2 regions of the Methylobacterium endophyticum genome follow, and region 1 is predicted to be linked to the other one. Evidence: predicted binding sites of a transcription regulator. Region 1 holds the regulator's gene; the other holds the start of a gene.
The links. The regulator HrcA, encoded in region 1, represses chaperone genes, less so after heat shock. The targets are predictions, from matches to a motif close to GTTAGCACTCNCNNNNNGNGAGTGCTAAC.
Positions count from the first base shown of each region.

Region 2: the regulator HrcA is predicted to act here: its motif matches at 1,088-1,116, upstream of groES (co-chaperone GroES).

Region 1 covers NZ_JBNHES010000002.1:93,969-97,347, reverse strand. Annotated here, with positions in the region: gene ACP56T_RS02990 (alpha/beta fold hydrolase) at 1-290, opposite strand, end outside; gene ACP56T_RS02985 (DUF1236 domain-containing protein) at 404-1,162, shown strand; gene hrcA (heat-inducible transcriptional repressor HrcA) at 1,169-2,260, opposite strand; gene rph (ribonuclease PH) at 2,398-3,111, shown strand; gene rdgB (RdgB/HAM1 family non-canonical purine NTP pyrophosphatase) at 3,108-3,379, shown strand, end outside.
Region 2 covers NZ_JBNHES010000002.1:257,670-261,048, forward strand. Annotated here, with positions in the region: gene ACP56T_RS03725 (DUF6492 family protein) at 1-13, shown strand, start outside; gene ACP56T_RS03730 (magnesium transporter CorA family protein) at 20-1,018, opposite strand; gene groES (co-chaperone GroES) at 1,185-1,472, shown strand; gene groL (chaperonin GroEL) at 1,562-3,202, shown strand; gene ACP56T_RS03745 (Stf0 family sulfotransferase) at 3,311-3,379, shown strand, end outside.

The sequences.
Region 1 (3,379 bases):
AGCCGCCGCCGGGCGCCGAGCGCGTCGAACAGCGCGCCCGCGTCGGCGACGAGATGCTCCATGCGATAGGCCGCGCGCTCCGGCGGCCGGGAGGTCTCGCCGTAGCCGCGCAGGTCGGGCGCCACCGCCCGCCAGCCGAGGGCGGCCAGCGCCGGGAGCTGGTGCCGCCAGGAGTAGCGGCTCTCGGGAAAGCCGTGGAGCAGCAGCGCCACGTCGTCCCCCTCTCCGGCCTCGTCGACGGCAAAGCGCAGGCCGTTCGCCTCGATCGTGCGGGTGGTGATGGCGCCCATGGGCTTCTTCGCGTGTGAGCCGGCGAACGGCGGAACGGTTTTCCGTAGCTCCTCGTTGCGGGCCGGAGAATGACGCCAGACGGCGTCAGACAGGCAGAGGAAACGGCCACGCCATGAGCAGCATCGGGACCATACTCCGCAACACCGTCGCCGCCACGATCATCGCCGCCGGCGCGACCACGGCCTTCGCCCAGGGCGCGGCCGGCCCCGCCGGCACGGGCGCCGGACCGGGCGGCGCGGGCCCCGCGGCGGGGCCGGGCGGGGGCGCCGGCGGCATGAAGGGCGGCGGCGAGGGCGGCGCCGGGATGCGCGGCGGCGAGGGCGGGGGCATGCGCGGCGGCGGCGCGGAGCCCGGCGGCATGAAGGGCGGCGAGCCCGGCATGAAGGGGGCGGGCGGCCCCGGTCCCGAGCGCGGCGAGCCGGCGCCCGGCAAGGCGCAGCCCGGCCAGCCCGGCCCCCAGCCGGGCAAGGCCGGAGCCGCGCAGGAGAGCGGCCCAGGAGCGAAGGGCGCGGCTCAGGAGAAGGGCGGGGCCCAGCGGGGCGCCGAGGGTCCCGGCCGCGAGGGCGGTCCGGGGGCGCATGGCGGCGCGGGCCGGGGGGAGGCGCGCGGCGCGGCCCAGCGGCTCGACACCCGCCAGCGCACGGAGTTCCGCCAGTCGATCACGCGCTCGGGCGTCGGCAGGGTGCGCGACGTGAACTTCCGCGTGAGCGTCGGCACCGCGATCCCGCGCTCGATCGTGCTGCATACCCTGCCGGCGGCGATCCTCGGCATCGTGCCGGCCTACCGGGGATACAGCTACATCCTGGTCGAGGACGACATCCTCATCATCGACCCGGACACCTACGAGATCATCGACGTGATCCCGGCCTGACCGCCGCTACGACCGCCCGCCGTCGAGCATCCGCGAGACGACGCGGGCGGTGTAGTCGACCATCGGCACGATGCGGGCGTAGTTCAGCCGCGTCGGGCCGATGACGCCGACGACGCCGACGATCTTCTGCGAGCCGTCGCGGAAGGGCGCCGCGATCATCGAGGAGCCGGAGAGCGAAAACAGCTTGTTTTCCGAGCCGATGAAGATGCGCACGCCCTCGGCGCCCTCGGCGCGGGCAAGCAGGTCGATCACGTCCTTCTGCGTCTCGAGATCGTTGAACAACAGGCGGATGCGCTCGAGGTCCTCCACCGCGCGCAGGTCCTCCAGCAGGTTCGCCTGCCCTCGCACGATGAGCTGGCGCGCGTCCGAGGGGCCGACGGTGGTGGCGAGCCCCGCATCCACCAGCCGCTCGGTGAGGGCGTCGAGCTCACGCTTCATCGCCTGGCGCCCGGCCTCGATCTCGGCGCGCAGGCCCCCGATGGTGAGCCCGCGCAGGCGCGCGTTGAGGTAGTTCGAGGCCTCCTGCAACGCGCTTGCCGGCAGGCCGGGGGGCAGGTCGACGAGGCGGTTCTCCACCGAGCCGTCGTCGGAGACGAGCACCACCAGGGCGCGGTCGACGTCGAGGCGCACGAACTCGATATGCTTCAGGTTCACGTTCGACTTCGTGGTGAGCACCACCCCGGCCCCGCGCGAGACGCCCGACAGCAGGCTCGACGCCTCCGCGAGGGCGGAATCGAAGGTGTGGCGGGAGGCGGCGGCGCGCATCTGCGCCTCGATCCGCTCCTGCTCCTCCCGGCCGACATCACCGAGCTCCAGCATCGCGTCCACGAAGAAGCGCAGGCCCTGCTCGGTGGGCAGGCGCCCGGCCGAGGTATGGGGCGCGAAGATCAGCCCGGAATGCTCCAGATCCGACATCACATTGCGGATCGAGGCCGGCGACAGCCCCATGGGCAGCAGCCGCGCGAGATTGCGCGAGCCCACCGGCTCGCCGTTGGCGAGATAGCTCTCGACGATCTGCCGAAAGATCTCTCGGGAGCGCTCGCTCAGCGCCGCCAGCGCCTGCGACGGCAACGGGAAGGGGCGGGGGGTCTCGGTCACGCTGTCATCCTGGCGGGCGATTGTGTCGATCCGCCGCCCGGCAGACAATCCCCGGCATCGCCGCATCCCGCCTTCGCCTTGCCCGGAGCGGGCTCCCCGCTTAAGAGCGCGGACCCCGAAATCGCCCGGAGAGACCGATGCGACCCTCGAATCGCGAGAGCGACGCCCTCCGGCCCGTGACCCTGGAACGCGCCGTGGCGCGCTACGCGGAAGGCTCCTGCCTCGTCAGCTTCGGCAACACCAAGGTGCTGTGCACGGCCTCCCTGGAGGAGCGCGGGCCGCACTGGCTGCGCGGCTCCGGCAAGGGCTGGGTGACGGCCGAGTATTCCATGCTGCCGCGCGCCACGCACGAGCGCACCCGGCGCGAGGTGAACTCGGGCAAGCCCTCCGGCCGCACCCAGGAGATCCAGCGGCTCATCGGCCGTAGCTTGCGCGCCGTCACCAACCTGCCGGCCATCGGCGAGCGCCAGATCACCGTCGATTGCGACGTGATCCAGGCGGACGGGGGCACCCGCACCGCCTCGATCACCGGCGCCTGGGTGGCGCTGCACGAGTGCTTCGCCTGGATGCGCGGCCGCTCGATGATCTCGGTCGATCCGCTGCGCGACCATGTCGCGGCGGTCTCCTGCGGCATCTACAAGGGCGTGCCGGTGCTCGATCTCGACTACGCCGAGGACTCGGCCGCCGAGACCGACGCCAACTTCGTCATGACCGGCACGGGCGGCATCGTGGAGGTGCAGGGCACCGCCGAGGGCAAGCCCTTCACCGAGGCCGAGCTGCTGGAGCTGATGCGGCTCGCCCGCGGCGGCATCGAGCAGCTCGTCGCCCTCCAGAAGCAGGCCCTCGCATGAGCCGCAAACTCACCGGCAAGGTCGTCATCGCGACCCACAACGCCGGCAAGCTCGTGGAGATGCGCGAGTTGCTGGCGCCGTTCGGGGTCGCGGCGGTCTCGGCCGGCGAGCTCGGCCTGCCCGAGCCCGACGAGACCGGCACGATGTTCTCCGAGAACGCCGCGATCAAGGCGCTCGCCGCCGCCACGGCCGCGAACCTCCCGGCCTTCGCCGACGATTCCGGCCTCTGCGTCGATGCGCTCGACGGCGCGCCGGGGCTTTTTTCCGC
Region 2 (3,379 bases), 160 kb from region 1:
GACGGATGTCTGATCCGTCCTACAGCCAGCCCTTGAGCCGGAAATAGAGGACCGGCGCGAGGGCGCTGACGACGATGAGCGCGAGGCCGTAGGGATAGCCGTAGGCCCAGCTCAGCTCGGGCATGTTCTTGAAGTTCATGCCGTACATCGAGGCCACCAGCGTCGGCGGTATGCCCACCACCGAGACCACGGTGAGCACCCGGAAGGTGTTGTTCTGCTCGATGTTGATGAGGCCCAGCGCCGCGTCGAGCAGGAACTGGACGTTCTCCGAGAGACGCGTCTCGAACTCGTCGAGGGAGGCGATGTCGCGGCGGATGGTCTCGAAGCGCGCGTCCTCCTCGCTTTGGAGCAGGCCCTCGCACTCGCCCGCCACGTAGGGGATGATCCGCTCCAGTCCGAGCAGGCTCGCCCGGATCTTGCCGAGCGCCTTCCCGCGACGGCCGATGCTGCGCAGGATCCGGCGCAGCGCCACGTCCCGGCGGCGGGGCGAGGAGGGCGCGGAGGGGTCCTTGCGCTTGGCACCGACGTCGAAATCGAAGATGCGCGTCGAGAGCGTGTCGAGGTCGCCGCTCATCTCCTCCAGCGCGTCGGCGAGGCCGTCGACGAGCTGCTCCATCAGCAGCAGGAAGATCTGCGTGCTGGTCTCGGCGGGGCCGTCCGCGTCGGCGAGCCGCGTCTTCACGTCCTCGAAGGCGCGCAGCTCGTGGAAGCGGATGGTGACGAGGTGATCCTTGGTCAGCACGAATCCGAGCGGCCGGAGCTGCGAATCCGCCTGCTCGAAGGTGATCATCGGGGTCGAGAGCGAGAGCCCGTTCTTCAGGCGGCGCAGACGGCTCGAACTCTCGACCTCGCTCAGCGCCTTGCGCGACGGCACCCGGATGCCCGTCGTCTCCTCGACGAGGCGCGCCTCCTCGGGGGAAGGATCGTTGAGGTCGAGCCAGACCGTGCCGGCGGAGACCGTGGCGGGCGGGCCGCCCGCATGCGCGATGGCGCCCTCGGGGCCGTTAAGGCTCAGCATGCGTCGGTCCGCCTGAAGGGGTGCGGCAGTCTTGACTTGCGCGGCGAGCGCGCCTACCTCGCCCCCATCGCTGGCACTCATTAGTTGAGAGTGCTAACGACTGCCGCTGAGGCGCCTGTCGCAGGCGCATCAACGCCATCCAGAGAATCGAAGCAAGAGGGCAGATATGAAGTTCCGTCCGCTGCACGACCGGGTCGTCGTCCGTCGCATCGAAGGCGAGGAGAAGACCAAGGGCGGCATCATCATCCCGGATACGGCCAAGGAGAAGCCCCAGGAGGGCGAGGTCGTCGCCGTCGGCCCCGGCGCCCGCGACGAGAACGGTCGCGTCAACGCGCTCGACGTCAAGGCCGGCGACCGCGTGCTGTTCGGCAAGTGGTCCGGCACCGAGGTCAAGATCGACGGTCAGGACCTCCTGATCATGAAGGAATCCGACATCATGGGCGTCGTCGCCTGATCTCGGTTTTCCGTCTTTCTTCCAGGCTCTTGGAGGCGGCCGTTCCGGCTGCCTTGGGGCGTGTTTCCAACATTCGAGAGGACTAGCAGATGGCAGCGAAGGACGTACGTTTCGGCGCCGATGCCCGCGAGAAGATGCTGCGCGGCGTCGACATCCTGGCCGACGCGGTCAAGGTGACGCTCGGCCCCAAGGGCCGCAACGTCGTGATCGAGAAGAGCTTCGGCGCTCCCCGCATCACCAAGGACGGCGTCACCGTCGCCAAGGAGATCGAGCTCGCCGACAAGTTCGAGAACATGGGCGCCCAGATGGTGCGCGAAGTGGCCTCGAAGACCAACGACATCGCCGGTGACGGCACCACCACCGCCACCGTGCTCGCCCAGGCGATCGTCCGCGAGGGCGCCAAGTACGTCGCCGCCGGCATCAACCCGATGGACCTGAAGCGCGGCATCGACCTCGCCACGGCCGCCGCGGTGAAGGACATCATCGCCCGCGCCAAGAAGGTCGCCTCCTCCGACGAGGTCGCCCAGGTCGGCACGATCTCCGCCAACGGCGACAAGGAGATCGGCGAGATGATCGCCCACGCCATGCAGAAGGTGGGCAACGAGGGCGTCATCACCGTCGAGGAGGCCAAGACCGCCGAGACCGAGCTCGACGTCGTCGAGGGCATGCAGTTCGACCGCGGCTACCTCTCCCCGTACTTCATCACGAACGCGGAGAAGATGGTCGCCGAGCTCGAGGATCCCTACATCCTCATCCACGAGAAGAAGCTCTCCTCGCTCCAGGCGATGCTCCCGGTCCTCGAGGCCGTGGTGCAGACCGGCAAGCCGCTCGTCATCATCGCCGAGGACATCGAGGGCGAGGCGCTCGCCACCCTCGTCGTGAACAAGCTGCGCGGCGGCCTCAAGGTCGCGGCCGTGAAGGCTCCGGGCTTCGGCGACCGCCGCAAGGCGATGCTCGAGGACATCGCGATCCTCACCAAGGGCCAGATGATCGCCGAGGACCTCGGCATCAAGCTCGAGAACGTGACGCTCCCCATGCTCGGCCGCGCCAAGCGCGTGCGCATCGAGAAGGAGAACACCACGATCATCGACGGCACCGGCGAGAAGGCCGACATCGAGGCCCGCGTCGGCCAGATCAAGGCCCAGATCGAGGAGACCACCTCGGATTACGACCGTGAGAAGCTCCAGGAGCGTCTCGCCAAGCTCGCTGGCGGCGTCGCGGTGATCCGCGTCGGCGGCGCGACCGAGGTCGAGGTCAAGGAGAAGAAGGACCGCGTCGACGACGCCCTCAACGCCACCCGCGCGGCGGTCGAGGAAGGCATCGTCCCCGGCGGCGGCACGGCGCTCCTGCGCGCCAAGAAGGCCGTCTCCGCGCTGACCTCCGACATCCCGGACGTCCAGGCCGGCATCAAGATCGTGCTGAAGGCGCTTGAGGCCCCGATCCGCCAGATCGCCGAGAACGCCGGCGTCGAGGGCTCGATCGTGGTCGGCAAGATCACCGACAACACGGGCTCCGAGACCTTCGGCTTCAACGCCCAGACCGAAGAGTACGTGGACATGATCCAGGCCGGCATCGTCGACCCGGCCAAGGTCGTGCGCACCGCCCTTCAGGACGCCTCCTCGGTGGCCGGCCTCCTCGTCACCACCGAGGCCATGGTCGCCGACGCGCCGAAGAAGGACGCAGCCCCGGCCATGCCGGGCGGCGGCGGCATGGGCGGCATGGACTTCTAAGAGGTCCGACGCTCGTCGCGAGACGAACGGGGGTCGCCGAAAGGCGGCCCCTTTTTCGTATCCGGCGGCTGTTCGCGAGGCGGACCGTTCCGCTAGAACGGCACCTCCATGAGCCTTCTCTCGCGCCTCTTCCGCAGCAGCGGCCAGCCCGCCGCGTCGCCGCCTCCCGTCGCCGCC